Regions from separate parts of the Dactylosporangium sp. CA-092794 genome, predicted to be linked through region 1. Evidence: riboswitches for the same ligand, from Rfam matches in the RefSeq annotation. Region 1 holds a riboswitch; each other region holds the start of a gene.
What was found. Region 1 has a riboswitch for cobalamin ahead of ACQPXD_RS38645 (VWA domain-containing protein). Riboswitches for the same ligand answer to the same signal wherever they lie in the genome.
Positions count from the first base shown of each region.

Region 2: it holds a riboswitch for cobalamin, as region 1 does, so the genes downstream of both, bluB (5,6-dimethylbenzimidazole synthase) here and ACQPXD_RS38645 (VWA domain-containing protein) in region 1, are expected to answer to the same signal.
Region 3: it holds a riboswitch for cobalamin, as region 1 does, so the genes downstream of both, cobN (cobaltochelatase subunit CobN) here and ACQPXD_RS38645 (VWA domain-containing protein) in region 1, are expected to answer to the same signal.
Region 4: it holds a riboswitch for cobalamin, as region 1 does, so the genes downstream of both, ACQPXD_RS13050 (ribonucleoside-diphosphate reductase subunit alpha) here and ACQPXD_RS38645 (VWA domain-containing protein) in region 1, are expected to answer to the same signal.

Region 1 is NZ_CP192044.1:9,012,534-9,020,128, forward strand. Features, by position in the region: gene ACQPXD_RS38635 (cobyrinate a,c-diamide synthase) at 1-845, opposite strand, end outside; gene cobO (cob(I)yrinic acid a,c-diamide adenosyltransferase) at 839-1,441, opposite strand; gene ACQPXD_RS38645 (VWA domain-containing protein) at 1,443-3,647, opposite strand; cobalamin riboswitch at 3,707-3,831, opposite strand; gene ACQPXD_RS38650 (copper resistance CopC family protein) at 3,941-4,663, opposite strand; gene ACQPXD_RS38655 (hypothetical protein) at 4,750-6,024, shown strand; gene ACQPXD_RS38660 (glycoside hydrolase family 3 C-terminal domain-containing protein) at 6,139-7,595, shown strand, end outside.
Region 2 is NZ_CP192044.1:6,227,090-6,234,684, forward strand. Features, by position in the region: gene ACQPXD_RS26265 (acetamidase/formamidase family protein) at 1-951, shown strand, start outside; gene bluB (5,6-dimethylbenzimidazole synthase) at 1,000-1,620, opposite strand; cobalamin riboswitch at 1,671-1,857, opposite strand; gene ACQPXD_RS26275 (GntR family transcriptional regulator) at 2,505-3,203, shown strand; gene ACQPXD_RS26280 (MFS transporter) at 3,335-4,891, shown strand; gene ACQPXD_RS26285 (hypothetical protein) at 4,888-5,262, shown strand; gene ACQPXD_RS26290 (substrate-binding domain-containing protein) at 5,259-7,043, shown strand; gene ACQPXD_RS26295 (hypothetical protein) at 7,043-7,595, shown strand, end outside.
Region 3 is NZ_CP192044.1:8,774,839-8,782,433, forward strand. Features, by position in the region: gene ACQPXD_RS37715 (hypothetical protein) at 1-415, shown strand, start outside; gene cobN (cobaltochelatase subunit CobN) at 425-3,988, opposite strand; cobalamin riboswitch at 4,028-4,219, opposite strand; gene ACQPXD_RS37725 (precorrin-3B synthase) at 4,917-6,311, shown strand; gene ACQPXD_RS37730 (precorrin-8X methylmutase) at 6,308-6,928, shown strand; gene ACQPXD_RS37735 (precorrin-2 C(20)-methyltransferase) at 6,972-7,595, shown strand, end outside.
Region 4 is NZ_CP192044.1:3,005,694-3,013,288, reverse strand. Features, by position in the region: gene ACQPXD_RS13055 (ribonucleotide-diphosphate reductase subunit beta) at 1-847, opposite strand, end outside; gene ACQPXD_RS13050 (ribonucleoside-diphosphate reductase subunit alpha) at 844-3,231, opposite strand; cobalamin riboswitch at 3,354-3,567, opposite strand; gene ACQPXD_RS13045 (hypothetical protein) at 3,729-4,202, opposite strand; gene ACQPXD_RS13040 (LamG-like jellyroll fold domain-containing protein) at 4,230-7,595, opposite strand, start outside.

The DNA.
Region 1 (7,595 bases):
GGGTCGACGGTGGACACCTGGGCGCCGGCGGCGGTGAGCAGCTCGACCGTCTCGGCGTAGCCGAAGGAGAACGCGGGGCCGCCGGCCACGGCCACGACGGGCGCGCCCGGGGCCGGGGGCGCGACGGACGGCGACCACGGGGTCGCGGTGACGGGTCCGGCGGTGCGGGCCACCGCGTGGACCGCGTCCAGGTCGACGCTCGCGGCGATGAGGCCGGCGAGCGCGGCGACGGACGCGGCGGCCTCGGCCGAGCGCTCCACGACCGGGACCAGGCCGAGGTGGCGCGACGGGGCGGCGACGGCGTCGTGGCGGCGCAGCACGCCGAGGACCGGGGTGCCGACCTCGGCGCAGGCGTCGCGCAGGATCTGCTCGTGGCGGTCGGAGCCGACGCGGTTGAGCACGACGCCGGCGATGTGCAAGCCGTCACCGAACGAGCGGAACCCGTGCACGAGGGCGGCGACCGAGCGGGCCTGGGCGGTGGCGTCGACGACGAGGACGACCGGGGCGGCCAGCAGGCGGGCCACGTGGGCGGTGGAGCCGTGCTCGCCGGCGCCGGTGCGCCCGTCGTACAGCCCCATCACGCCCTCGATGACGGCGAGGTCGGCGCCGGCCGCGCCGTGGGCGAACAGCGGCGCGATGCGGTCCTCGCCGACCAGGACCGGGTCGAGGTTGCGGCCGGGGCGGCCGGCGGCGAGGGCGTGGTAGCCGGGGTCGATGTAGTCGGGACCGACCTTGAACGGCGCGACCTTCAGGCCCCGCGCCGCGAACGCGGCCAGCAGCCCGGTCGCGACGGTGGTCTTGCCGTGTCCGGAGGCGGGTGCCGCGATGACGATCCGGGCTACCACTCGATGCCCTGCTGGCCCTTACGCCCGGCGTCCATCGGATGCTTGACCTTGGTCATGTCGGTGACGAGGTCGGCGAGGTCGATCAGGTCGGGGTGGGCGTCCCGCCCGGTCACCACGACGTGCTGGCTGCCGGGGCGGTCGCGCAGCGTCTCGACGACGTCGGCGATGTCGACCCAGCCCCATTTGACGGGGTACGTGAACTCGTCCAGCACGTAGAACCGGTACGCCTCGGCGGCGAGGTCGCGCTTGATCTGGGCCCAGCCCTCGGCGGCCTCGGCGGCGTGGTCGCGCTCGTCGCCGGGCCGCTGGATCCACGACCAGCCCTCGCCCATCTTGTGCCACACGACCGGGCCGCCCTTGCCGGTGTCGCCGAGGGCACGCAACGCGGCCTCCTCGCCGACCCGCCACTTGGGGCTCTTCACGAACTGGAAGACGGCGATCGGCCAGCCGGCGCTCCAGGCCCGCAGCGCCATGCCGAACGCGGCGGTCGACTTGCCTTTTCCCTGCCCGGTGTGTACGGCGAGCACGTGCTGCCGCCGGCGCTGCCGGGTGGTGAGCCCGTCGTCGGGCACGGTCTCGACTTTTCCCTGCGGCACGTCAGGCTCCCAGGCTCGCTAGCGGAATGCAGGACGCCTCGAGCGCGGCGGCGAGGCGGCGCGCGAGGCCGAGGCGGATCGGGCCGGACTCGCAGTCGACGACGACGGCGGGCACGCCGGCCAGCAGCGGCACGACGCTGAGCGGGTCCGGCCCGCTCGTCGACCGGCCGTCGGTGACGACGACGAGCAGCGGCCGGCGGCGGGCGTCGCGGCGGCGCTCGCCGTGCAGCGTGCGGGCGGCCTGGCGCAGCCCGGCGGCGAGCGGCGTGCGGCCCCCGGTGCGCAGCTCGGCGAGGCGCACCACGCCGACCTCGTGGCTGGCCGTCGGCTCCAGGACGAGCGCGGCGTCGTACCCCCGGAAGATGATCATCCCGACCTTGTCCCGCCGCTGGTAGGCGTCGCGCAACAGGGACAGGATGGCGGTCTTCACCACGGTCATCCGCTGCCGGGCGGCCATCGAGCCGGAGGCGTCGACGACGAACAGCACGAGGTTGGCCTCGCGGCCGACCTTCACCGCCTCGCGGACGTCCCGGGCCTCGGCGCGCCGGACCCCGCGCAGCGCGGCGGCGCGGACCGTGTCCGGCACGTGCAGGCTGGTCAGCTTCCCGCCGAGCGGGGCCCGGGACCGCACGACGCGCCCGTGGCGCGACAGTGCCGGCGAGCGGCGGCCGGCATGGGCGCCCGCCTGGCGGTTGGCGCGCCCGGCGATGCTCAGGAGTTTCGGCTTGTACGGCAGGCCCACGAACGCCAGCGCCCCCGGCGCCCCGACCCCTTGCCCGGTGCCGCCCGATTTGTCCAAATCCCACGCGGCCCCGTCGCCCTGCTGGCCGCCCTCGCCGCCGTCGCCGCGCCGGCCAGCGTCGCCACGGTCACCGCGCGGGCCGCCCGCACCACGCCAACCGTCGTCACCACGCGGGCCGCCCTCACCGCGGGGGCCGCCGTCGCGATGCCAACCGCCGTTGTCGCGGCCGTCACCACGCCGGCTACCGTCGCCGCGCGGGCCGCCGTTGTCGCGGCCGTCGCGCCGCCGATCTTCACCTGCCGCACCTTCGCGCATACCCGAAATGTCGGATAAATCCGATTCGCCCCGCGAATCGGATTTATCCGGTGAATCGCCATCTGATGGGCCGCCGTCAGGACCTCCAGCAGGGCCGCCGCCGGGATCGGCGGGCGGATCGTCGTCGGAGTCCGGCCCGGCCTCCTGCTCGAGGACCTCTTCGAGCCGGTCACGGTCCGCCCCCGGCGGGTCGAGCGGATCCCGCCGCCGCCGATGCGGCAGCGCCAGCCGCGCCGCGTCGCGCACGTCTTCCCTGGTCACGACCGTGCGACCGTGCCACGCCGCCAGGGCCACCGCCGTGCGCGCGACCACGATGTCGGCCCGCAGGCCGTCGACCCGGTACGCCAGGCAGATCCGCGCGATCCGATCCAGCTCCCGATCGGGCAGCGCGACGCCGCCGAGGCGGGAGCGGGCGGCGACGATCCGCGCCGCGAGCGCCGCGTCGTCGGAGACGTATCGGGCGGCGAACCCGTCCGGATCGGCCTCGTAGGCGAGCCGCCGCCGGACCACCTCGGCCCGCGGCGCCGCCTCCTGGGGCGCGGAGACGCCGACGACCAGCCCGAACCGGTCGACCAGCTGCGGGCGCGGCTCGCCCTCCTCCGGGTTCATGGTGCCGACGAGCAGGAACCGGGCGGCGTGCTTGACCGAGACCCCGTCGCGCTCCACGTGGGCGCGGCCCATCGCGGCCGCGTCGAGGAGCAGGTCGACCAGGTGGTCGGGCAGCAGGTTGACCTCGTCGACGTAGAGCACCCCGCGGTGCGCGGCGGCGAGGAGGCCCGGCTCGTAGGCCTTGACCCCGTCGCCGAGGGCGCGCTGCAGGTCCAGGGTGCCCACGACCCGGTCCTCGGTGGCGCCGACCGGCAGCTCGACCAGGGCGGAGCGGCGCCGCTCGAACCCGGCGCCGGGCGTGTGCGGGCCGTCGGGGCACTCGGCGTCGGGGGCGGCCGGGTCGCAGGCGAACCGGCAGCCGGAGACGACGGCGACCTCGGGCAGCAGCGCGGCGAGGGCGCGCACGATGGTGGACTTGGCGGTGCCCTTCTCCCCCCGCACCAGTACCCCACCGATCGCCGGCGACACGGCGGTGAGCAGCAGCGACAGGCGCAGGTCGGCCAGGCCGACGACGGCCGAGAACGGATACGGCGGCGTCACGCGTACACATCCCTTCGGCGGGTCCGCGCCCGCGAGGTGGCTGGAGCAGCAGCGGCCGGAGTCTCCTGACTCCCGGATCGCCGCCGCCCCCCGGCCTTCCGGCCTGGTCGGCCGTGGCTCGTGCGCTGAGGGGCAACTCCCCGGTCACAGTGGCGGGACCGTCCCGGACTCGCACCGGGTTCCTCCGCATCCGCTGCTGGCCATCGTGTCCCACCGGTACCGCCACCGTCAACGTGACCCTCACGATCCCCCACCACCGGCCGATGGGAACGGCATCCGCCGCGATGACCGCCTTACCCAGGGGATCCGGCAGACCTGCGGCGCTTCTTCGCCGGCCGGGCGGGTGCGCGGCGGGCGGCGGCGAGCACGATCGCGGCCACGCCGGCGACGATCACGGCCGGGATCAGCCAGTCGGTGAGCACGAACGGGGCGGGCGGTGCGGCGGCGCTCTGGGCGGGGGCGGAGCCGGCGTCCTGCAGCAGGCCGGGCGTGGGGCTCGCGCCGGACAGGGCGCGGGTCAGCTCCGCCGAGGGGCCGTTCGTGGGCGGCGTCCAGCCGGACGGGGGCTGGGTGACCGGGCCCGTGTAGGTGAACCGCAGGGTGCCCTTGACCTGGTCGCCGTCGGAGGCCACGGACTGGTACGCGGCGACGTAGAGGCCCTGCTCCGGCCAGTGCGAGACGGAGATCAGCGCCGGGTAGCCGGTGCCGTAGGTGCGCGGCTCGAGCTTGCCGTTGACGATGTAGTACTCCTGGACCGGCTTGTCGAGGCGCTTCGGCTGGCCGGTGCGCCAGCCGTTGTCGACCCGCCGGCCCGACGGGGTGGTGAGCGTGAACCACGCGAATGACGGGGGCGTCTCGGTGAAGTACAGCGAAATGTCGCTCATCGGCTGGCTGACCGTGCTGTCCTGCACCGGGTCGGACAGGGCCAGCTGGCCGTGGGCGGCGGCCGGGGTCGCGGGCAGCACGACGAGAGCGGCCGCGACCAGAACGACGGCCACGCGCACCGGCAAGGACATCGGGCCATGATGACGGGTTCCGCAGCGGGCGACAACCCAGTACATTCACTCCCCTGACGAACCCGTCCGCCCCGGGGAGACCATCCGTGCCGACCGCCCCGCTCGCGACGGACGTGCTCGCCCACGGCGTCGGGGGCCGCCAGGACCTGCCGCTGACCCCGGCCCAGCTGGCCATCGGCGCCGCCCTGGCGCTGGTCGTGTCGTTCCTGGTGCTGGGCGCGGCCTGGCGCGAGCCGCGGCTGGACCCGGCCGCGGGCCGCCTGGTCCCCGGCTGGTTGTCCGGGCTGGTGCCCGCGCTGACCTGGCCCTTCCGGCTGGCCGGTCTCGTTCTGGCGGCGGTACTGCTCGTGCAGTTCACGAAGCCGGACACGGACGAGAACCCGGCCGCCGGGCTGGTCTACGTGCTGTTCTGGGTCGGGCTGGTCCCGCTGTCGCTGCTGCTGGGCCCGCTCTGGCGGAAGCTGAACCCGCTGCGCACGCTCGTCGCCCTGATCCGCCGCGACGGCGGCCGGCCGCTGCCCGCCGGGCTCGGCTACTGGCCGGCCGCCGCGGGCCTGTTCGCGTTCGCCTGGCTGGAGCTCGTCGCCCCCGACCGGGCCACGCTGCCGGTCCTCGGCGCCTGGCTGGCCGTCTACGCGGCCGCGATGCTCGCCGGCGGGCTCGTCTACGGCACCGCCTGGTTCGACCGGGGCGACGCGTTCGAGGTGCTCGGCGACCTGGTCGGCCGGCTCGCCCCGGTCGGCCGGCGGCCCGACGGCGCGCTGGTGTGGCGCAACCCGCTCGACGGCATCGCCGGGCTGGCCGCCGCACCGGGCCTGGTCGCGGTCGTGGTCGTGCTGCTCGGCGCCACCTTCTACGACGCGATGTCCGGCGCGCTGTTCTGGCTGCGGTTCGTCCAGGAGAACGGCCTGCCGGCGCCGCTGACCGGCACGCTGGGCCTGCTGGCGGTGATCGCTGCGGTGGCCGCCGCCTACCGGGCCGCGACCCGGGCGGCGGGGCGGCGCGGGCGCACCTCGGCCGAGCGGATGCCGGGCGAGCTGGCCCACTCGATCGTGCCGATCGCGGTCGGCTACATCGTGGCGCACTACTGGTCGCTGTTCGTCCTGGAGGGCCAGCGCACGGTGGCGCTGCTGGTCGGCGCCGAGGACTTCCGGCCGTACTCCGGGATCATCACCCCGACCGGCGTCGCCAACCTGCAGGTGACGGTGATCGTGCTGGGCCACCTGCTCGGCACCGTGCTGGCCCACGACCGCGCGCTGCGGCTGTTCCCGCGCGCCCGGGCGGTCACCGGCCAGGTGCCGCTGCTCGGCCTCATGGTCGCCTACACCGTGTCCGGCCTGCTGCTGTTGTTCGCGGGCTGACCGGCCGCTTGACATTGACCGCGGTCGTGACGACGCTGTTGAGAGAGCGCTCTCTCACGTGATCAACCGCCCAGCCTCCCCGGCTGGATCACTCCCAACCGCAGGGAACAGATCATGACGGTAGAACCCCTACCGGCGCTGCAACGCGCCCGGAAACTCCGCAAACCCCTCCTGCTGGCCGCCGCCGCGCTCGCCGTGGTGGCCTGGCTGACGCTGGTCGTGCTGCCCGCCGGCGCCGCGACCACGCTGCTGTCCCAGGGCCGGCCCGCCACCGCCTCCTCGACCGAGAACATCGCCTTCCCCGCGAGCGCCGCCGTCGACGGCGACCCCGGCACCCGCTGGTCCAGCGCCTTCAGCGACCCCCAGTGGATCCAGGTCGACCTGGGCGGCACCGCCGCCATCAGCCAGGTCGTCCTGCAATGGGAGACCGCCGCCGGCAGGTCCTTCCAGATCCAGACCTCCCCCGACGGCACCAACTGGACGAACATCTACTCGACCACGACCGGCGCCGGCGGTACCCAGACACTCGACATCACCGGCAGCGGCCGTTATGTGCGCATGTACGGCACCGCCCGCACCACCGCCTACGGGTACTCGCTGTGGGAGTTCCAGGTGTACGGCACGATCGGCGGCACCGGACCGACCGGCACCCCGACGACCGGCCCGCCGCCCACCACGCCGGCCGGCGGCTGCGGCACCACCAACGCCGCCCTCTACGGCTCGGCGACCGCCTCGTCGGCCGAGAACGACGGCAGCGGCGCGTTCGCGGCCATCGACGACAACACCGGCACCCGCTGGTCCAGCCTGTTCAGCGACCCGCAGTGGATCCAGGTCGACCTGGGCGCCAGCCTGCCCGTGTGCCAGGTGAAGCTGCAGTGGGAGGCGGCCTACGCCACCGCCTTCCAGGTCCAGCTGTCGGCCAACGCCAGCAGCTGGAACACGGTGTACTCCACCAGCACCGGCACCGGCGGCAACCAGACGATCACCGTCTCCGGCACCGCGCGGTACGTGCGGATGTACGGCACGGCCCGGGCCACCGCCTACGGCTACTCGCTGTGGGAGTTCGGGGTCTACACGGTCGGCGGCGTGGTCGCCACGCCGACGCCCACCCCGACCCAGCCGGCGCCCGGCAACTGCCCGTGGGTCAACTCCGCGGCGGCGACCGCGACCAAGGTCTCGCAGCTGCTGGGGCAGATGACCCTGCAGCAGAAGACGATGCTGCTGCACGGCACCAACCCGACGCAGACGTACATCGGCGAGGTGGTCGGCATCCCGTCGCTGTGCATCCCGACCATCAACTTCCAGGACGGGCCGTCCGGCGTCGGCGACGGGCTCGGCGGCGTCACCCAGATGCCCGACGGGGTGGTCACGGCGGCCACCTTCGACTCCGCCTACGCCCAGCTCTACGGGCAGACGATCGGCGCCGAGTTCGCCGGCAAGGGCGTGAACGTGGCCCTCGGCCCGACGATCAACATGATCCGCGACCCGCGCTGGGGCCGCTCGTTCGAGACCTACGGCGAGGACCCGTACCTGTCCGGCCAGATGGCCGCGGCCGACGTGCGGGGCATCCA
Region 2 (7,595 bases), 2.8 Mb from region 1:
GGCACGGCCCCGGTGGCGTCGCTGGCCCCCGGCACCGTGCTGTACACGTGGACGCGGGACTGCTTCGGCGGCCGGGTCCGGTCCACATCGGACCTCGCCAGCCAGGTGTGCGACCCGCGCTACCTCAACCCGCAGACCGGACCGTTTCACATCGAGGGCGCCGAGCCCGGCGACACGCTGGTCGTGCACTTCCTGAGCATCGAACCACGGTACGACTGGGGCGTGAGCACGACCGTACCGTTCTTCGGCTCGCTGACCGCGACCGGGCTCACCGCGATGCTGCACGAGCCGCTGGCCGAGCGCACCTGGTACTACGAGCTCGACCTCACCGAGCGGCTCGTGCGCTACAGCGCGCTGGACTCCGCCTTCCGGGCGGACCTGCCGCTGGACCCGATGCACGGCACCGTCGGCGTCGCGCCGCCGCTGAGCGAGGTGCGCTCGTCGCTGACCCCCGGCAGCTGGGGCGGCAACATGGACACCCCCGAGATGCGCGCCGGCACCACGTGCTACCTGGGCGTCAACGTCGAGGGCGCGCTGTTCAGCCTCGGCGACGGGCACGCCCGGCAGGGCGAGGGGGAGACCTGCGGCGTGGCCGTGGAGTGCGCGATGGACACCGTCGCGGTGGTCGACCTGCTCAAGGGCGTCCCGACGCCGTGGCCGCGGCTGGAGGACGACACGTACCTCATGACCACCGGCTCGGCCCGGCCGCTCGAGGACGCCTTCCGCATCGCGCACACCGAAATGGTCCGCTGGGTGGCCGAGCTCACCGGCCAGTCCACATTGGACGCCTACCAGCTGGTGTCCCAGGCCGCGCTGACGCCGGTCGCCAACGTGGTGGACACCAACTACACGGTCGTCGCCAAGTTCCCGAAGGCGTTGCTGCGCGGCGCGGAGGCGATGGGCGGCGCGCACCACCGCCTCCGCGCGACGCCGTTCCGCCGCCCTGCCTGACGGCCGCGACGCCGTTCCGCCGCCCTGCCTGACGGCCGCGGCGTGCCGTTACCAGCGGTCGCGGTGGACCACCTCGGCCAGCGGCGTGCGCCGGCGCCAGCCGTGCCGCTCCAGGTCGGGGACCGTTTCGAGGTGGGTCACCGGGCCCAGGCAGAGCCATGCGACCGGACGTACCGTATCCGGGATGTGCAAAAGGTCGCGGAGGAACGCCTCGCGGTAGAAGGAGACCCAGCCGATGCCGAGGTCCTCGGCCGTCGCCGCCAGCCAGAGGTTCTGGATCGCCAGGCAGACCGAATAGAGCCCGGCGTCGGCGATCGCGTGCCGGCCGAGCACCGCCGGGCCGCCGCGCCGCGGGTCGTAGGTGACGACGACCGAAAGGCTGGACTCCAGCACCCCGTCGATCTTGATCCGGGCGAACCGCCGCGCCGCGTCCGGATCGAGGCTCGCCGCGAACGTGTCGCGCTCGCGCTGGACGTGCTCGAAGAACGCCCGCCGGGTCGTTTGGTCCCGAACGAGGATGAAGTCCCACGGCTGGGACAGCCCGACGCTGGGCGCCGCGTGCGCGGCGGAGAGGATCCGTGCCAGCGCCGCGTCGGGCACCGGCGCACCGGTGAACTGGGCGCGCACGTCGCGCCGCCGGTGGATGACGTCGTACAGGTCGTTGCTCATGGTGACGGGCAGGCTCCCGCTGCCTCGGGCCGCCCCGGCCGGAGCGGCGCACGGTACGCGAGGCCGGTCTTCGGACTCTCGGATCGACGCCGGCCCGCCCGCCTTCCCGGCCGGTCGGCCAGTGGCTGTCCGCGTCGGACGTGGGCGGCGGCTCCCCGATCACCGCGGCGGGCCCGTGCCGGACTCGCACCGGCTTCCCAGATTCTCCCCGTCGCCGGGGCACCTCGCGTCAGTTCGCTGGCGACACTCTAGCCGAGCCGGCCGGGTCACGTCCGCCGGCGTGGTGTAGGAGGCCAGCGCGCTGGTCGTGCCGGTTGACGTCGGGCGGCCGTCGCCGGCCGGGCGTCGGTGGCCACCGATGGTGCACCGGCGATCATCGGCGTCGCCCCCGACCGGCGCGCCGGACCGGTGCGGTTGTCGCACCCGCCGGGCGCAACCTGCGATCTGCGCGGCGGACCGGTGCGGATGTCGCACCCGCCGGGCGCAACCTGCGATCCGCGCGGCCGGGCCGGACGTATGTCTCCGTGATCATGATGCCCGCGGTGGCCGCACACCGGGTTTGCCATGATCCCGGAGACTTGTGGTACACGGGGGTACATCAGCGCTCCGTGATCATGAAAAACCGTTGGTGTCGATGCCGCGATGCGCATGATCACGGAGACTTCCGGTCGCCGCCTGTACCGCGCGGCGGCCGACGGGCGGGACGTGATCGCCGACCGTGCCCGCCCCAGATTGCTGGGACGCGCAGACCGGGCGCCACATAACCGACGGCAGGCCGGCGGCGCCGGTCGCGGTGAGCCGCAGTTCGGGTGCCCCGGCGCCGGGCGCGAGTCGGCAGGGCGCCGGATTGTTCAACGATCCGGCATTGTGCGATGCTGCAGAGCGTGACGCGTGCTACCGCTCCCGGTGACTGGGCCCTTCGGCTGGCCGATGATCGTGCGCAGCTCGATCGGGGTGGTTACGGCGAGCGGGTCGCCGAGGTGCTGCGGGATCGGATCACCGAGGGGCTGTTCCCGCCCGGGACCCGGCTGAGCGAGGAGGCGCTGCGCGAGGCGCTCGGGGTCTCCCGCAACACGCTGCGTGAGGCGTTCCGGCTGCTCTCGCACGAGGGGCTGCTCACCCACGAGTTCAACCGCGGCGTGTTCGTCCGCGAGCTCACCGCCGACGACGTGCGCGATCTCTACGCGATCCGGCGGATCCTCGAAGGCGCGGCGGTGCGGGGCGTGAACGCGGCGCCGGCCGGGGCGATCGAGCGCATCCGCGAGGCGGTGGAGTCGGCGGAGGAGGCCGCCCGCCGCGGGGCCTGGGTCGAGGTGGGTACCGCCAACATGCGCTTCCACCAGGCCGTCGCCGGGCTGGCCGGGAGCCGGCGGGTGAGTGAGACCGTGCGCCGGCTGCTGGCCGAGCTGCGGCTGGTCTTCCTGGTGATGTCCGCGCCGCGGGAGTTCCACGAGCCGTACCTGCGCACCAACCGCGAGATCTACGAGCTGCTCGCCGCCGGGGACGCCGCGGCGGCCGACCGCGCCCTGGCGACCTACCTCGACGTCGCCGAGCGCCAGCTCCTGGACGCCTTCCAGTCGTAGGCGGGCCCGCGCCGGGGCGGTAGGGGCGACGCGATCCATAGATGGTCTTGGCATTGTCTATTGCTGAATCGTTGAACAATCCTCTACCTTGGGCTGTGAGCCAGCTCTCACGATCCGTTAGGAGCCCACCCATGGCAAAGCGGACAACGGCGACACAGCCCCACGTTTCAGCGCCCCGGCGGGTCATTCTGGCCAGCCTCGTCGGCACCTCACTGGAGTGGTACGACTTCTTCCTCTACGGGTCCGCCGCGGCCCTCGTGTTCGGCAAGCTGTTCTTCCCCACCTTCGCCTCGGTGACCGCGACCCTGCTCGCGTTCGCCACCTACGCCGTCGGCTTCGTGGCCCGGCCGCTGGGCGGCATCGTGTTCGGGCACTTCGGCGACCGGGTCGGGCGCAAAGGCGTGCTGGTGGCGACGCTGCTGCTCATGGGCGGCGCGACGTTCGCGATCGGTCTGCTGCCCACCTACGCGCGGTGGGGCGCCGTGGCCCCGGTCCTGCTGGTCACGCTGCGGTTCCTGCAGGGACTCGGGCTCGGCGGCGAGTGGGGCGGTGCCGTGGTGATGACCATGGAGCACGGCGGCGACGAGCGGCGGGGACTCAACGCGTCGTGGCCCCAGGTGGGGGTGCCGGCCGGAAACCTTTTGGCGGCGGGGGTCCTCTGGGTGCTCAACGGGGCGCTGTCCGACGCGGCATTCCTGTCGTGGGGCTGGCGGGTGCCGTTTCTGCTTTCGGGGGTACTCGTGGTGGTCGGCCTCTGGATCCGTGTGGCGGTCACCGAGTCGCCGGCCTTCGCCGAGGTCGAGGGGGCTTCGGCGACGGCGCGGATGCCGCTGGTCGAGGTGCTCACCCGGCACCCGCGCAGCCTGCTGGTGGCCATGGCCGCGCGGGTGGGCACCGACGTCGCGTTCTACACCTTCACGCTGTATGTGCTGACGTACGTCACCGGCACGGTCAAGCTGCCGCGGGGCTACGCGCTGTCGGCGGTGCTCATCGGTTCGGCCGTGCAGCTGGTGCTCATACCGTTGTTCGGCGCGCTGTCGGACCGGGTCGGGCGGCGGCCGGTGTACGCGGCCGGCGCGGTCGCGGCGGCGGTGTGGGCGTTCGCGTTCTTCCCGCTGCTCGACACCGGCAACCGGGCCGCGATCGCGCTCGCCGTCGTGGTCGCCCTCGTCGCGCACGCCGCCATGTACGGTCCGCAGGCGGCGTTCGTGGCCGAACAGTTCCCGGCCCGGTTGCGCTACTCGGGTGCGTCGATGGGCTACCAGATCGCGGGCATCCTGGGCGGCGCGCTGGCCCCGATCATCGCCGTGCAGCTGGTCGCGGCGACCGGCACGGCGCTTTCGGTCTCGGCCTACGTCCTCGTCGCGCTGCTGCTCACCGGCGTGGGCCTGGCCTTCGCCCGCGACGAACGGTCCGCGAACCGGACCGAATCCGCGAACCAAACGGACTCCGTGAGCCGGACCGGGTCCGCGGACCGGACCGATTCCGCGGGCCGAACCGGCTCCGTCAACCGGACCGGGTCCGCGGGCCGGACCGATTCCGCGAGCCGGACCGGCTCCGTCAACCGGACCGGGTCCGCGGACCGGACCGATTCCGCGGACCGGACCGGCTCCGTCGACCAGGCCGGGTCCGCGGGCCAGGGTGAGGCGCGGACCGTCGCGGCGCGGACCGCCGAGGTGACCCCGTGAACCAGCGTCCCCGCGATGTCTGGACCGCCTCGCTCATGCTCGCGTTCTTCGGCCTGCTCGGCGTGATCGTCAGCGGTTTCCTGCTCAGCCTCTTCGGCTCCGACGACGACCTGCCCGGCGCCGTGTTCGCCGCGCTGGTGGCCGGCGCCGTGCTCGCCGCCGCCGAGATCGTCGCCGCGGTCTTCGTCTTCCTCGGCCACGAGTGGGCCCGCTGGTCCGCGATCGGCCTGTGCGTGCTCAACGGTCTCAGCGGTCTGCTCACCCTCACCGCCGGGGTCGTACCGCAGGCGTGTCTCGGCGTCGTGACCAACATCGCGCTGATCGTCGTGCTCAACAAGGACGATGTGAGGTCCTGGTGCCAACCGGCGTGAGGCGGGCGCCGCTGGTGATCGCGGTCGTCGTCGGCCTGGTCGCGGTCGCCGGGACATACCTGTGGCTGCGCCCGAAGGGGGCCGACGGCAACCTCGGCCGCGACGACTGCGTGAAGATCGAGGTCAGCGCCTCGACCGAGAAGGGCGACCTGCTGGCGGAGCTGGCCTCCCGGTACAACACCGCGGGACGGACCTTCGACGGGCACTGCGCCGGCGTCTCGGTGCACAAGAAGACGTCCGGCGCGGCCATGGACGCGCTCGCCGCCGGGTGGGACCCGGCCCGCGACGGCGCCCCGGCGCCGCAGGTGTGGACGCCGTCGTCGTCGCTGTGGCTCGGGCTGCTGCGCGAGCGCACCACGGCGCTGGACCGGGCGGCGCCGCTGGACGACGCGGCCGACGTTCCCTCCATCGCGCAGAGCCCGCTGACGATCGGGATGCCCCAGCCGATGGCCGAGGCGCTGGGCTGGCCGGACAAGCCGCTCGGCTGGGCCGACGTGCTGGCCCTGGCCTCGGATCCGCGCGGCTGGGGCGCCTACGGGCACCCGGAGTGGGGACGGTTCACGCTCGGCAAGGACAATCCGCACCTGTCGACGTCCGGGCTGGCCGCGACCGCCGCGGCGTACTACGCGGCCAGCGGCAAGTCCAGCGACCTGACCGTCGAGGACCTCAACCGGCCGCAGGTGACCGACTTCGTGCGGGGTGTCGAGGCGAGCGTCGTGCACTACGCCGACGACGCGGTGAAGTTCCTGGCGAACCTCGCCGAGGCCGACGCGCAGGGCCGCAGCACGTCCTACGTCAGCGCCGTGGTGATGCAGGAGCAGCTGCTGTTCCTGTACGACGAGGGCGCGCCGGACGGTGACCCGGCGAACATCGGCAAGGGCCGCAAGCCGCGGGTGCCGCTGGTGTCGGTGAGCCCGAAGGACGGCACGCTGATGTTCGACCACCCGTATGTGACGCTCGCGTCGGCGACGCCGGAGCAGCGGGCCGCGGCCGCGGACTTCCTGGACTTCCTGCGCCAGCCCGCGCAGCAGCAGCGGTTCGCCGCCACCGGGTTCCGCGACTACCAGGGAAAGGCCGGGACGGCGTTGTCCACGGCGATCGGCCTGCCCGGCGGCCAGCCGCCGTTGACGCTCATCGACCCGCCGTCGCCGCAGGTGCTGGCCCAGATGCTGACCGGGTGGGACGACCTGCGCAAGAAGGCGCGGGTGCTGCTGGTCATCGACGTGTCCGGGTCGATGGACGAGCCGGCCGGCGGCGGGCGCAGCCGGCTGGAGGCGGCCAAACAGGCGGCCATCGACGGGCTGAAACGGTTGCACCCCGACGACGAGGTGTCGCTGTGGAAGTTCTCGACACCGGAGCGGGGCGAGACCCAGCCCTACACCGAGGTCGTACCGTTCGCGCCGATGCGGGCCAACGACGGCCCGCTCACCGCGGCGATCAACGGTCTGCACCCCGAGGGCGGCACCGCGCTCTACGCGACCGTGCGGGCGGCCCAGCAGAGCATGGCCGGGCAGTACCAAAGCGACCGGATCAACGCGGTCGTGGTGCTCACCGACGGCAAGAACGAATATCCGCAGGACAACGACCTCGACGCGCTGCTGCGCGACGTCAACGCCGACAACCTGGAGCGGTCCGTGCGCGTGTTCGCCATCGCCTTCGGCGACAAGTCCGATCTCAAGACGCTGTCGCGTATCGCCCGGGCGTCCCGGGCGGCGGCCTACGACGCGCGCAACCCGTCCACCATCGACGACGTGTTCGTCTCGGTCCTGAGCAACTTCTGATGCGCTACCTGCGGGCGTGCATCGCCGCGGCGACCGTCCTGGCCGCCGCGGGACTCAACGTGGCCGCCGGCCAGGTCGGCACGGCGTCGTGGCAGCGGGTGCTGGTGGGGCTGGCCCTGGGCGCGCTCGCGTGCGCGCTGCTGTGCTTCGCCGCGCCGGCGCTCGCGCTGGGCGAGCCGGAGATCGGCTGCGGGCTGTTCATGCCGGCGGTGATCCTGGTCGTGGCCACGAGCATCTTCGCCGGCGGCGACCTCGAGGCCCACCGCGGGGTGTGGACCGACGTGGTCGTGCTGGACAAGGACTGCCAGCTCGACGACAGCGGCAACTGCGACTACCGCTACCGGGTGAGCGACGCCAGGACCGAGCACGACTTCGGCTGGGTGTACTGCGACAAGGCCGAGCTGTCGGCGGGCAGCAGTGCCCGGCTGCACACCGACCCCAAGGGGCACCTGGAGCCCAACCTCGAGGCGTGCGCGCGCACGTCGGGGGGCTGGCGGATCGCGCTCTACGTCGCGCTCGGCATCTACGGCCTGATCGCGCTATTCACCTTCG
Region 3 (7,595 bases), 240 kb from region 1:
GTTCCCGGGTGGCCGGATCGCCTTGTTCTGGAACGGTTTCGAGGTTCCCGCCGAGCTCGGTGAACGGTTCAACGAGGTGTACCGCCGGGTGCTGCCGGACATGCCGATGTTCCACCGCTGGACGGCGCTGGGCGGCAACGCCTACGCGGCGCTGGGCGTCAAGGCCGCCGAGGGCATGGCGCAGACCGGCGCGTTCGGCCCGGCGGAGCATTGGCAGGACCCGTGGGAGCGGCCGTATACCCGCGACGAGTGGCTCGACCAGCTGCCCACGACGGGCGGGCACAACCATTTGGCCCCGAACCAGCTGACCGAAATCCTCGACGGCATCGGCGCGGCGGTGGACGACGCGGGCGGCGGCTTCGTCATGCACTACACCACCGTGACCGTATCCGCCCTTCGCCTCGCCGGCTCCTGAGCGCCCGGCCTAGGCGTCCTCCAGGTCGCCTTCGGTCTGGAGGTACACCTCGCGCAGGCCGTCCAGTGTGGACTGTTCCGGGTGCTCCCACAGGCCCCGGTCGGCGGCCTCCAGGAGGCGTTCGGCGATGCCGTGCAGCGCCCACGGGTTCGATTCGGTCAGGAACTTGTGGTTGTCGGGGTCGAAGACGTAGGACTCGGCCAGCTTCTCGTACATCCAGTCCGCGACCACGCCGGCCGTGGCGTCGAAGCCGAACAGGTAGTCGACCGTGGCGGCGAGCTCGAAGGCGCCCTTGTAGCCGTGGCGGCGCATGGCGGCGATCCACCGGGGGTTGACCACCCGGGCGCGGAAGACGCGGGCGGTCTCCTCGCTCAGCGTTCGGGTCCGAACGGCGTCCGGGTTGGTGCTGTCGCCGACGTAGGCGGCGGGCGCACGGCCGGTCAGGGCGCGGACCGTTGCGACCATTCCGCCGTGGTACTGGAAGTAGTCGTCCGAGTCGGCGATGTCGTGCTCGCGGGTGTCGGTGTTCTTCACCGCGACGCTGATGCGGCGGTACGCCCCTTCCATGTCGGTGCGTGCCTCGACCCCGTCCACGCCGCGGCCGTAGGCGTAGCCGCCCCACACCGCGTAGACCTCGGCCAGGTCCCGATCGTCGCGCCAGTTCCGGCTGTCGATGAGCGGGAGGATGCCCGCGCCGTAGGCCCCCGGCTTGGACCCGAACACGCGCAGGGTGGCGCGCCGCTCGTCGCCGTGCGCGGCCAGGTCGGCGTGCACGTGCGCGCGCACGTAGTTGTCCTCTGTGGACTCCTCGGCGGCCGCGGCCAGCCGGACCGCGTCGTCGAGGAGCGCGACCACGTGCGGGAAGGCGTCGCGGAAGAAGCCGCTGATGCGCATGGTCACGTCGATGCGCGGGCGGCCCAGCTCGGCCAGGTCGACCAGCTCCAAGCGGGTGACCCGGCGCGACGCGTCGTCCCAGACCGGGCACACGCCGAGCAGCGCGAGCGCCTCGGCGATGTCGTCGCCCGCGGTGCGCATCGCGCTGGTGCCCCACATGGACAGGCCGACGGATTTCGGCCATTCGTCATGATCGCTGCGGTACCGTGCGAGCAGCGACTCGGCCATCGCCTGGCCCGTCTCCCACGCCAGCCGGCTGGGCACGGCCTTCGGGTCGACCGAGTAGAAGTTGCGCCCGGTCGGCAGCACGTTGATGAGGCCCCGCAACGGCGAGCCGCTCGGCCCCGCCGGGACGTATCCGCCGTCGAGCGCGTGCAGCACCATGGTCAGCTCGTCGGTGGTGCGGGCGAGCCGCGGCACGATCTCCTCGGCGGCGAACCTGAGCACGCGAACCACCTCGGGGTTGTCCGAGAGCTCGGCGATGCCGGCCGTGGCCCAGTCCCTCGCCTCCATCGCGGCGACCAGCTCGCGGGCCTTCGTCTCCGTCGCGTCCACAGCGGACCGGTCGCCGGTGGACTCGTCGAGGCCGAGCGCCTCGCGCAGGCCGGGCAGCGCGGCGACCTGGCCGGCCCACATCTGCCGGGCGCGCAGCATCGCCAGGACCAGGTCGACGCGCGCCGCGCCGGTCGGGGCCTGGCCGAGCACGTGCAGGCCGTCGCGGATCTGCACGTCCTTGACCTCGCACAGCCAGCCGTCGACGTGCAGGATGAACTCGTCGAACTCGGCGTCGTGCGGCCGGTCGGCCAGGCCGAGGTCGTGGTCCAGCCGGGCGGCCTGGATCAGGGTCCAGATCTGGGCCCGGATCGCGGGCAGCTTCGCCGGGTCGAGCGCGGCGATCGTTGCGTGCTCGTCGAGCAGCTGCTCCAGGCGGGCGATGTCACCGTACGAGTCGGCGCGGGCCATCGGCGGCACCAAATGGTCGACCAATGTGGCGTGGGCGCGGCGCTTGGCCTGCGTGCCCTCGCCCGGGTCGTTGACCAGGAACGGGTAGATCAACGGCAGGTTGCCCAGCGCCGCGTCCGCGCCGCAGGCGGCCGACATGCCAACGGTCTTGCCCGGCAACCATTCGAGGTTGCCGTGCTTTCCGACGTGGACGACCGCGTGCGCCCCGAAGCCGGCATCGGACGCGTCGGCGAGCCAGCGGTACGCGGCCAGGTAGTGATGGCTGGGCGGCAGGTCCGGGTCGTGGTAGATGGCAACCGGGTTCTCCCCGAAACCGCGCGGCGGCTGGACCATGACGACCACGTTGCCGCGGCGCAGGCCGGCCAGCACGATGTCGCCGTCGTCCGGGTCGACGAAGAGGTCGCCGGGCGGCGGTCCCCAGTGCCGTTCCATGCCGGCCCGCAGGTCGTCGGGCAGCGTCGCGAACCATTGGCCGTACCGTTGCGCGGAGATGCGGACCGGGTTGCCGTGCAGCTGCTCCTCGGTCAGCCAGTTGACGTCCTGGCCGCCCGCGGCGATCAGCTCGTGCATCAGGGCGTCGCCGTCGGTGGGGAAGCCCTCGCCCAGGTCGTAGCCCCGCCGGCGCATCGCCTCGAGCAGCCGCACGACGCTGGCCGGCGTGTCCAGGCCGACCGCGTTGCCGATGCGAGAGTGCTTGGTCGGATACGCGCTGAGCATCACCACGACCCGCTTCTGCGCGTTGGGCAGGCCGCGCAGCCGGGCGTGGGCGACCGCGACGCCGGCCACCCGCCGCGCCCGCTCGGGGTCGGCGACGTAGACGGTCAGGCCGTCCTCGTCGATCTCCTTGAACGAGAACGGTACGGTGATGATCCGGCCGTCGAACTCGGGAATGGCCACCTGGGTCGCCGTGTCCAGCGGCGACAGCCCGTCGTCGTTGGCATCCCACGACTCGCGGCTGCCGGTCAGGCACAGCCCCTGCAGAATCGGCACGTCGAGCGCCGCGAGCGCACCCACGTCCCAGGCGTCGTCCTCGCCGCCAGCCTGCGCGTCGGCGGGCCGGGTGCCGCCGGCCGCGAGCACGGTCACCACCAGCGCGTCGGCGCCGCGCAGCGTCTCGAGCAGCTCGGGCGGGGCGGTGCGCAGCGAGGCGGCGAAGACCGGCAGCGCGCGGGCGCCCTCCGCCTCGATGGCGTCGCAAAGGCCGCTCACGAACGCGGTGTTTCCGGCCATATGGTGCGCCCGGTAGTAGATGACCGCGACCGTGGGGCGGTGGGTCGGTTCGCTGCTCGCCGGACGGTCGAGCACGCCCCAGACCGGGGTCTCCACCGGCGGGCCGAAGCCGTGGCCGGTGAGCAGGACCGTGTCGGAGAGGAACCGGTGCAGCTCGCCGAGGTTGGCCGCGCCGCCGAAGGCCAGGTAGGCATGGGCCTGCGCGGCGAGGCCGGCGGGCACCGTGGAGTGGCTCATCAGCTCGGCGTCGGGGGCCTGCTCGCCGCCGAGGATCACCACCGGCCGGCCGGTGGCCAGCAGCGCGTCCAGGCCGTCGGCCCAGTCGCGGTATGCGCCGAGGAACCGCACGATCACCAGGTCCGCCTCGGCGGCCAGGCCGGGCAGGTCCTCCACCGCGGTCCGGGACGGGTTGGCCAGCCGGTAGTCGGCGCCGCTGGCCCGGGCGCTGAGCAGGTCGGTGTCGGACGTCGACAGCAGCAGGATCACGCCGGGGTCCTCCCTCGGGGTCCGCGCCCCAAGTCGGTACGGTTCGGTCCGGCGCCGGAGAGTCTCCTGGCTCCCGGATCGCCGCTCGCCCCCGAGCCTTCCCGGGCTCGCACCCGGTGGCCGTCGCGGTTGGAGGCTCACTCCCCGGTCACAGTGGCGGGACCGTCCCGGAATCGCACCGGGTTCCTCCACACGTCGCCGTTACAGCAGCCCAACTCTCCTCGAAACGGTCGCACCGCGTCAAGCCGGGTCACGTCCGCCGACGTCGGGGCGGGCGGGCCGGCGATCGCGTCCCGCCCGTCGGTTGCCGCGCGGCGCAGGGACCGGAAGGTAACTATTCAGGTACCCCGCCCATCTCGCTGACCTGCACCTACGCGGCGGTCGGAATTCGCGAATCGGGGAGATGGCCAACCGCTATCTCCCGCATTGAGTAGGTTTGTCGTCCACTGTGGAGTGTCCGACTAGCGCCAGCGCAAGGCTTTGACCAGCACGCCCTCCTCCGTTCGGAGGACCTGAATAGTTACACCGGAAGTCTCCGTGATCATGCGCAACCCGGCGTCGACACCAAGGGTTTTTCATGATCACGGAGTGCTGATGTACACCCGTGTACCACAAGTCTCCGGGATCATGACAAACCCGGTGTGAGTCACCGCGGGCAGCATGATCACGGAGACATACGTCCGGCCCGCCCGCGCGGATCGGAGGTTTCGACCGGCGGGTGCGACATCCGCGACGTCCGCGCCGCTCCCCGCCGGGATCACGCTGCGGTTGTGCCGCTGGCCACGAAGTTCGGTCACACCATTGCTGACGTGCGGCAGACCGCCGGCTGGTGGCAGGGGCGGTCCGGTGGTGCGCGGGGTGTGGTCCGGACCGTTTCTCCGGTGCGGGGCGGACCGATAAGGGCATCGGCGCAGGTAGTATCCGGCCCGTGCAGGCTGCCAGCGGACGTGACGCCCCCGACCGGTGCCCCGGTGCCGTGCAGGTACACCCGGCGGCCGACGGCGGGCTGGCGCGCGTGCGGCTGCCCGGTGGGCGGCTCACCGCGGCGCAGCTCGGCGTGCTCCGCGGTGCCGCCGCGGAGCTGGGTGACCCGGCGCTGGAGCTCACGTCGCGCGGAAACGTGCAGGTCAGGGCGCTTCGCCCGGGTGCGGAGCGGGAGTTGGCGGCGCGGCTGTTCGCGGCCGGGCTGCTGCCGTCGGAGTCGCACGAGCGGGTGCGCAACATCATCGCGAGTCCGCTAAGTGGCCTCGACGGGCGCGGAGAGGTCGACGTGCGGCCGATCGTGGCCGGGTTCGACGCGTTGCTGCGCGCGACGCCCGAGCTGGCCGGGCTGCCGGGACGGTTCCTGGCCACGATCGACGACGGCCGGGGCGACGTGACGCCGCTCGGCGGTGACGTCGGCCTGCACGGCTCGCGCCTGCTGCTCGCCGGGCGGCCGACCACCGCGGCCGGCGGCGCTGAGCTGCTCGTTCGTGCTGCCGCGGCGTTTCAGCAGGAGCGCGTGGCCCAGGGCTCCAGGGCGTGGCGGCTGGTGGAGCTCGAGGACGGCATCGCCCGGGTCGCCGCCCGGCTCGGCGTCACGATCACCGCAAACCCGATAAATCCGATACGTCCGGCAAACGCGGCATCACGCGCCACAAACGGACCGCTCGGCCGGGGCGCCGGCGACGCGGCGGGGCGACACACCAACAAAACAACCGAACAGACCAGCGGCGGAAGCACCAGCGGCAGCGGCGGGCGCGCCGCCGGGGTGACCGAGCAGGGCGGCGGTGGAAGCACCGGCGGCAGCGGCGGGGTGGTTGAGCAGAGCGACGGTGCGCTGGCGGTGGTGGTCGTGGTGCCGCTCGGGCTGCTGACCGCCGAACGGTCGGCGGTGCTGGCGGAGTCGGCGAACGAGATGATCGTCACGCCGTGGCGGACCGTTGTGCTGACGGGCGTACCGATGCGGGAAGCTGAGCGGACCATTGCGCGCCTGGCCGAGGTCGGGTTGGACGCCGATCCCGCCTCCCCGTGGGCCGGAGTGACAGCCTGCGCCGGCCGGCCGGGCTGCGCCAAGGCGCTCGCCGACGTCCGGGCCGACGCACGGGCGGCCGTGGCAGCGGCCGGCAAGCGGGAAGGTCCCGGCGCACGGGCGGCCGTGGCAGTGGCCGGCAAGCGGGAAGGTCCCGACAGGCGGGCGGCCGTGGCAGTGGCCGACGAGCGGGAAGGTCCCGGCGCGCTGCCGGTGCACTGGGCCGGATGCGAACGTCGATGCGGTGCGCCGAGAGGAAGACACGTGGAAATGGTCGCGACGGGAGCCGGGTACCGGAGCGCAACCGTATGACGGACTACATCCGGGACGGGGCCGAGATCTACCGGCGGTCGTTCGCGACGATCCGGGCCGAGGCGGATCTCTCCGGGCTGCCGGCCGACGTGGCTCAGGTGACGGTCCGGATGATCCACGCGTGCGGGATGGTCGACCTGCCCGCAGACGTCGGCTTCTCGGCCGGGGTCGTCACGGCGGCGCGGGCGGCCCTGCGCAACGGCGCGCCGATCCTGTGCGACGCCGAAATGGTCGCGTCGGGGGTGACCCGGGCGCGGCTGCCCCGGGACAACGAGGTGGTCTGCACGCTGCGCGATCCGGCCGTACCGGAACTGGCGAACAGGTTGGTGACCACGCGCAGCGCCGCCGCGCTGGAGTTGTGGCGCGGGCGGATCGACGGCGCGGTCGTGGCGATCGGCAACGCGCCGACCGCGCTGTTCCGGCTGCTGGAAATGGTCGCGGCGGGCGCCGGCCGGCCGGCCGCGGTGCTCGGCATCCCGGTCGGGTTCGTCGGGGCGGCCGAGTCGAAGGCCGCCCTGGCCGCCTCGGGGCTGGAGCACCTGGTCGTGCACGGGCGGCGGGGCGGCAGCGCGATGACGGCCGCCGCCGTCAACGCGATCGCGGACGAAAAGGAATGACCACAGTGGAACAGCCGGGCGACGGGCGACAGGAATGACCACGGTGGACAGCGGCAGGCTCTTCGGGGTCGGGCTGGGGCCGGGCGACCCGGAGCTCGTCACGGTCAAGGCCGCCCGGCTCATCGCCGCCGCGCCGGTCGTGGCCTACCACAGCGCCCGGCACGGGCGCAGCATCGCGCGCTCGATCGCCGCGCCGTACCTGCGGGCGGACCAGATCGAGGAGGCCCTGGTCTACCCGGTGACGACCGAGGACACCGCCGACTACCGCGGGGTCATCGAGGAGCACTACGACGCGTGGGCGGCGCGGCTGGCGGCGCACCTCGACGCGGGGCGGGACGTGGTGGTGCTGTGCGAGGGCGACCCGCTGTTCTACGGGTCGTACATGCACATGCACAAGCGGCTCAGCCGGCGATATGCCACGCAGGTCGTGCCGGGCGTGACCTCCGTGTCCGGCGCCTCGGCCGTGCTGGGGCGGCCGCTGGTGGAGCGCGACGAGATCCTCACCGTGCTGCCCGGTACCCTGCCGGGCGACGTGCTGGCCGAGCGGCTCGCCGCCACCGACTCGGCGGCGGTGATGAAGCTGGGGCGCACGTTCGGCAAGGTCCGCGACGCGTTCGAGCGGGCCGGGCGGCTCGCCGACGGCTGGTACGTCGAGCGGGCCACCGGC
Region 4 (7,595 bases), 6.0 Mb from region 1:
GGGCCAGCCGGCGGTCGGCCACATGCTGCAGATACTCCCGCATGTCGCCCAGCGACATCCCGGACACGCCCTGGCCGAGCAGGTCCTCGGCGAACTGGACCTCGCACTCCACGGCCTCGGCCAGCATCCGCCGGACCTGCTCCTCCATCCGCTCGTCGAACAGTTCCGGCTCCTCCGCGCGGACGGTGTCGACGACGTCGAAGGCGAAGGCCATGTGCATCGACTCGTCGCGGAACACCCAGTTGGTGCCCGAGGCGAGGCCGTGCAGCAGGCCGCGGGAGCGCAGGTAGTAGACGTAGGCGAAGGCGCCGTAGAAGAACAGGCCCTCGATGCACGCGGCGAAGCAGATCAGGTTGAGCAGGAACGCCCGCCGGTCCTCGCGGGTCTTGAGCTCCCGCAACGCGAAGACCGAGTCGATCCACGTGAAGCAGAACTCCGCCTTGCGCCGGATCGACGGGATGTTCTCCACCGCGGCGAACGCGGCGAACCGCTCGGCATCGTCCGGCACGTAGGTGTCGAGCAGATTCAGGTAGAACTGGACGTGGACGGCCTCCTCGAACAGCTGCCGGGACAGGTAGAGCCGGCCTTCCGGGGAGTTCACGTGCTGGTACAGGTTGAGCACGAGATTGTTGGCGACGATGGTGTCGCCGGTGGCGAAGAACGCGACCAGCCGCGACACGAGGTGCCGCTCGGCCGGGGACAGCTTGGGCAGGTCGGCGAGGTCGGAATGCAGGTCGACCTCCTCGACCGTCCACGTGTTCTTGATCGCGTCCTTGAACCGGTCGAAGAACCGCGGGTACCGCATCGGCCGCAGGGTCAGGTCCAGGCCGGGGTCGAGGAGGCTCACTGGCACGCCTCGCACGACTCGGGGTTCTCCAGGGAGCACGCGACGGCCTCCGCGGGAGCGACGAGAGCGGAGACGGCCGGCGCGGAGATGGATACGGTGGCCTGCTGAATGCGGGTGGCCGGCCGGGATCGCAGGTAGTAGGTGGTCTTCAGCCCGGATTTCCAGGCGTGCAGGTACATCGAGGAGAGCTTGCCGATCGTCGGGGCGCTCAGGAACAGGTTCAGCGACTGCGACTGGTCGATGAACGGAGCCCGCGCCGCGGCCAGGTCGATCAGCGAGCGCTGCGGCAACTCCCACGCCGTGCGGAACAGCTCCCGCACGTCGGCCGGCAGTTCGGCGAGGTCCCGCACCGAGCCCTCGGCCCGTTTGATGCGCTCGCGGATCGGGGCGGTCCACAGCCCGCGGGTCTTGAGCTCGCGGACGAGGTACGAGTTGATCTGCAGGAACTCCCCGGACATCGTCTCGCGCTTGAACAGGTTGGACACCTGCGGCTCGATGCACTCGTAGCAGCCCGCGATCGAGGCGATCGTCGCGGTGGGGGCGATCGCGACCAGCAGCGAGTTGCGCAGCCCGTGCTCGGCGACCCGCCCGCGCACCGCCGCCCACCGGTCCGGCTGCGACAGCTCGGCGCCCCACAGATCCGGATGCAGCTCGCCGCGGGCGGCGCGGGTCTCGGCGAAGGCCGGGTGCGGCCCGAACCGCTCGGCCAGGCCGGCGGAGGTCTCCAGCGCGGTCAGGAAGATCTCCTCCTGCACGCGGGTGGACAGCTCCCGCGCCCCGGCCGAGTCGAACGGCAGCCGCAGGGTGAAGAACGCGTCCTGCAGGCCCATCAGCCCGAGCCCGACCGGCCGCCAGCGCGGGTTCGACGCGGCCGCCTGCGCCGACGGGTAGTAGTTGATGTCGATCACCCGGTCGAGGAACACCACGGCGGTGCGCACGGTGTCGCGCAGCCGCTCCCAGTCGACGCCGTCGGCGGTGACGTGCCCGCCCAGGTTGATCGAGCCCAGGTTGCACACCGCGGTCTCGTCGTCGCGGTTGACCTCGAGGATCTCGGTGCACAGGTTCGACAGGTGGATCGTGTTGCCCGGCGCCCCGGTCTGGTTGGACAGCGCGTTGGCCCGGTCCTTGAACGTCATCCAGCCGTTGCCGGTCTGGGCCAGGGTGCGCATCATCCGGCCGTACAACTCCCGCGCCTTGACCGTCCGCACCGCCTGCTTCTCCGCGGCCCGGTACGCCGCGTCGAACGCCTCGCCGTACAGGTCCGGCAGGTCGGGGGCGTCGGACGGGTCGATGAGCGACCAGTCGCCGTCGGCCTCGACCCGGCGCATGAACTCGTCCGGGATCCAGTTCGCCAGGTTCAGGTTGTGCGTGCGCCGGGACTCCTCGCCCGTGTTGTCCCGCAGCTCCAGGAACTCCTCGATGTCCGGGTGCCACGGCTCCAGATACACACAGGCCGCGCCCTTGCGCCGCCCGCCCTGGTTCACCGCTGCCACACCGGCGTCGAGGGTCTTGAGAAACGGCACGATCCCGTTCGACTTGCCGTTCGTGCCGCGGATCAGCGCTCCCCGCCCGCGCACCCGCGACCATGAGATCCCGATCCCGCCGGAGAACTTCGACAGCTTCGCCACCTGGTGGTACCGCTCGTAGATCGAGTCCAGCTCGTCGCGCGGCGAGTCGACCAGGAAACACGAGGACATCTGGGTGTGCCGGGTGCCCGAGTTGAACAGCGTCGGCGAACTCGGCAGGTACGCCAGGCACGACATCAGCCGGTAGAACCCGATCGCCTCGCCCGGCGTCTGCGACAGCCCGCAGGCGACCCGCAGCAGCCAGTACTGCGGCGTCTCCACGACCAGCCGCGTCACGGGGTGCCGCAGCAGGTAGCGGTCGGCGACGGTGCGCAGCCCGAAGTACTCGAAGCGCAGATCGGCGTCGGGGTCGACGGCGTCGTCGAGCTTGCGGGCGTTGCGGGCCACGAACGCGGCCGTGTCGTCGCCGATCAGGCCCTGCTGGTGGCCGTACCGGATGGACTGGCTGAAGCTGGCGACGCCCTGCCCGCGGACCTCCTTGTCCACGAACGCGGCGAGGAGGCGGGCGGCGAGGCGGGAGTACTGCGGCTCCTCCCCGATCAGCTCGGCCGCGGTCTGGATCGACAGCTTGTCCAGCTCGGCGGTGGTGGCGCCGTCGTAGAGGCCGCTGATCGTCTTGGTGGCCACCCGCAGCGGGTCGATCTCGTCGAGATCGCCGACCCACCGCTCGACCGCCTTGACGATCTTGTTCACGTCGACCGGCTCCAGGTCGCCGTTGCGTTTGCGGACCTGCATCGCGTGCCGGCGCTGCTCCGGTGCCCCCGTGCCGGGTGTGACCTGCTCGTGCGTGACCGTCATGTGTTTCCCCCTCCTCACCCGCTGACCGACGTCGGACGAGCGCGCAGGGGGACGCCACCAGGCGGCAACGCCCGGTCGATGGCGTCGGCCGTCCCGCGCGGCCTCCGACCACCGCACACCGGTTGGCGTGCGGTGCGCTGGCAGGTCTTCGGACTCGTGGGCATGACCATGGCTGGTCGCCTACCGGCCGTCGCTTCCCAGACCTCGCGGTCCAGTGCTTCGTTGACGGCTTTCGTTCCCACTCACCGCTGCGGGGCAGTCCCGGACTCACACCGGGTTCCCTGTTGCCACGGCCGCCCCCGGAGGGCCGGCCGAACCAGCTGCGGGCAACACCATATATGGGATTCACTGAGAATTGGAAACACCAGATGGTGTGTCGGCGTGTCGCCTGCATCGCATCACGCTGCGTGTCGCAATGGCTCCTCCGCCGTCGGCCGCGTTCGGCCCGTCACTGGCCGAGGCATGCGGCCCGCCGCCTCGAAAGGACAGGGCCACGGTTACGCGTTGGCCACCGCTACGCCGATCAGGATCAGCGCAACGGCTAGCAGCACGTCGCGGTTGCCCGGCGTCACCAGCCAGCGCAGCGCGCCGCCTGCGCGGCGCCAGCGGTCCTCGCTCACGTACCACGCCACGCCGGCCCGGCCCGCGTTCAGGACTCCGGCGATGAGGCAGAGCGCCATCGGCGGCCAGGCATACGGTCCGACGACGTCGGATTCCCGGCCCGCCACCGCGTCCTCGACCGCCATCGCGACGACGCCGAGACCCAGGCAGATGACCCCGGCGAACAGCCACGCCACCGCTCGAATCACGCTGCTGATGCCGAGGTCCCGGACGGTGTCGCCGGGGGCGCGGACCTTCGCCACCAGCTCGTCGGGTGAGTCGCCGGCGAACGCGGCCATGGGGCGGGCGAGCGCCCTCGTGATCCACGATCCGAGGTCGAACGCGCCCGCCCCGCCCAGCCGACGATCCACGGCTACCTTTGTACCGCCTTTGCCTTGCTACAGCCAGTGCTTCGAGTACGGCACCCGCTTCCGGCAACTCGACCAGTACTTGCAGCCCATCCGGCCGGCGTCGAAGGCGCCGAAGGCGTTGGCGGTCCGCTCCCATGGCCGCAGTGCGCGGTTCGCCCGAGCGGCCGCACTGCGGGCCTTCCGCATCGGCCGGACGAGGTTCTTCATCTTCCACGCCTTCGAGCCGGCCCGCGGCGCGTACCTGCCGATAGCGCGGGATGCGCCGAGGAAGGTCTTTCCGGCCTTGTACGCCCGCACGCCCTTCGCGAAGGCGCCGACACCGGGGATGGCACCCGCGACACCCAGCGCGAAGTTGCCCCAGTTGCCCTGCCGGGCATCCCGGTACGCGCCGACGGCGCTGAACCCGATGGCGATGGCACCGCCGATGACGTTCGCGGGCGGTGGCAGGAACAGCGAGACCGTGCCGACGACCGTGCCGATGTCGCTGGCGTGGTTGTAGGTCCACGACGCGGCCGCCTTGACGCCGTTGCCGACCTTCTTCACCCAGTTGGGCCAGCGGCCGTCGAGGTCGGAACAGTTGACCGGATCGCCGGCGCAGTAGTCGTAGGCGTTGGCGCTGCCGCCGGGCTGCGGGTCGACCTGGAGGAACCGGCCCAGCGACGGCGCGTAGAGCCGGACACCCATCAGGATGACGCCGTCGAGAGCCTCCGCGGAGCGCAGCGCACCGCCGAGCCAGCCGTAGCGCGGCGCGGCCGTGCCCGGCGCCGCGACGCCGAACTCGTCGTAGGAGTAGATCTCCGGCGTGGTGAGCGCGGTGTCGATGGAGACCACCACGTCGCCGTGCAGGTCGGTCAGCTTGAGGCTGACATCACCCGTCGCCGACGTCACCGCGGCCAGTTCGCCGTCGACCCCCGAGACGTTCCGGGAGACCTCACCGGTCCCGCTGTCGGTGATCCACCGGGGACGGTCGGTGTCGTCACCGTAGTGGTTGACGATCGGCGGCGCCGAGGTCCACGAACCGGACGCCAGGACCTCCCTGGTGGCCGCGCGGAGGCGCTGGTCCGGATACGCCGTCCAGGACTGCCGGGTGTCGCCGAGCTGTTGTGAGGCCACGAGGTCGTTGACGAAGTACGTGTTCTGCAGCCCGTCCGGCTGTGCCGTGACGCGGCCGAACGCGTCGTAGACGTAGCCCGTGTCGGTCAACCGGTCGGCGCTGTCGTAGGTGTGGTTCTCGGTGCCGTCCGGCGTGCCGGTGCGGCAGGAGCCGTCGGCTGCCGGCGCGTAGACGTTCTTGGCGCTGCGGTTGGTGCGCTGGTCGTAGGTGTACTCCCGGGTCGTGCAGGTGGCGGCGGCGTCCACTTGCGACACCGAGGTGAGCCGGCCCAGCCGGTCGTACGCGTAGGTCTTCGAGCCCCCGGTGTAGGTGTGCTGGACCCGCTGGCTCTGCGTGTTCTCCACGACCGACTCGGCGAAGACGACCGTGCCGTCGCTGTCGCGGGTGTAGCTGCGCTGCCGCGGGTTGAACGAGGCGTCCAGGACGTCGCGGCGGGTGAGGCCGCCCGGGTAGCCGACCTGGATCACCTGACCGTCGGGTGAGTAGCCGGCGGTGAAGGTGCCGGCGACGGAGTCGGTGAGGCTGGTCAGGAAGCCGCGCGGCTCGATGCTCAGGTCGTAGGTGAGGGTCGTGACCGCGGTGTTGTCCTCGACGCGGATCGGCCGGTCGTGGCGGTCGAACGTGTAGCGGGTGGTGCCGCCGTCGGCGTCGCTGTAGGTGACCTGACGGCCGAGCAGGTCCTGTTCGCGGGTGAGCGTCGCACCGCCGAACGTCGTGGAAGCGACCTGGCCGTTGCTCGCGTCGTAGTTCGTCGTCACGATCGGCACGGCCGTTCCGACGTCGGACACCACACCGGCCGTCCGCACCCGGTCGGCGTCGTCGAACGTGCGGGTCGTCCGGCGGGTGTGTCCGTCGGCCGTCTCCAGCACCTGCGCGACCGTGCCGTACCTGCTGTACGACTCGATCCGCTTGACCGGCAGCGCCGAGGACATGTCCGCGCGCTGGCCGGTGATCTGGCCGGCGGCCAGGCTGACGCACAGCTCCCCCGCCCACTCCGGCTTGCCGCCGCAGGCGCTGTCGGCCGCGTTGGCGCCGGCGGTGTAGAAGATCGACCGCGTGGTGCGCGCGTCCGAACCGTTCGCGCCCACCGTCCAGGACTCGGTCGTACGTCCCGCACTGTCGTAGACGGTGAACGAGGTGAGGTTGGCCCCGCCGGCCACCGCGTCCACGTTGACGGACGTCGCCTTCTTCAGGCTCCAGCCGCTGGTGCCGCCCTTCTCGGCGCCGTAGCCGTTCTTGGTGACACGGGTGTCGGCATCCGGGTATCCGGTCACCCGCCCGCCGGTCGTCGTGGTCGTGACGAGGTGGTACGTCGCGCCGTCGGGCTTGCCCTCGTCGTACACATTGACGGTGTGCGCGCGGCCGATGACGATCGAGCCGGCGGTCAGCGTCGGTCGCGCGCCGCCGGGGTCGGCGAGGTCGTGCTCGAGGACCATGCTGACGGTGGGGCCGAGCACGTCGAGCAGGTCGGTGCCGTCGCTGCTGTACGTGTTCAGCGTGGACAACGCCATGGCCCGGGCGGCGGTGTCCATCGAGGACAGTCCGAGGCTCGCCAGGTGCTCGCCGGCGTTCGGCAGCGTGCCGAGGGCCAGCTCGCGGTCGCTCGCCTGGAGGTCGCGCACGACGTTGCCGAACTTGTCGTACTCCGTGGTGTCGATGTGGCCGCCGGGTGCGGCGGTGTTCACCTCCAGCCCGCCCGCGTTGAGGTAGTGCACGTCGGCGTAGGGGTATCCGTTCGGGCCGGGTGCCGTCGCCGTCGCGCTGTTGACCGACGGCACGCCCTCCGTACCGAACACGGCGGTCGCGTCGGTGGGCAGGTCCTGCTGGCCCCAGGAGCCGATAGTGACGGCGCCCAGGTTGTACGGCCCGCCGGCGCTCTGGGACAGCGGCACGTGGTAGACGAGGTTGGTGGCGACCTCGCCGTCGGTGACGGTCTTGCTGCCCTCCATCAGCGCGGCCCGGCGCACGCGCAGGAGCCGGCCGGGGTTCTCGTCGCCGGCGAGGGTCGCGACCTGGTCCGGCGTGAGCACCTTCTGGTAGGCGCGCACGTCGTCGATGCCACCCGACCAGAGGTTGGTGGCCGCGCCGGCCCATTTGGCGCGACCCACGACGAACGCGCCGGTGGCCGACCAGTTGGCGGGACGTGACACGGCCGACTGGAGCACGCCGTTGACGTACAGGCGCATCTCACCGGCCGTGGCGTCGTACACCCCGGTCAGGTGGGTCCACTGGCCCAGGACCGGTGGGTTGGTCGACGTCGCGCGGACCGCGGTCGCACT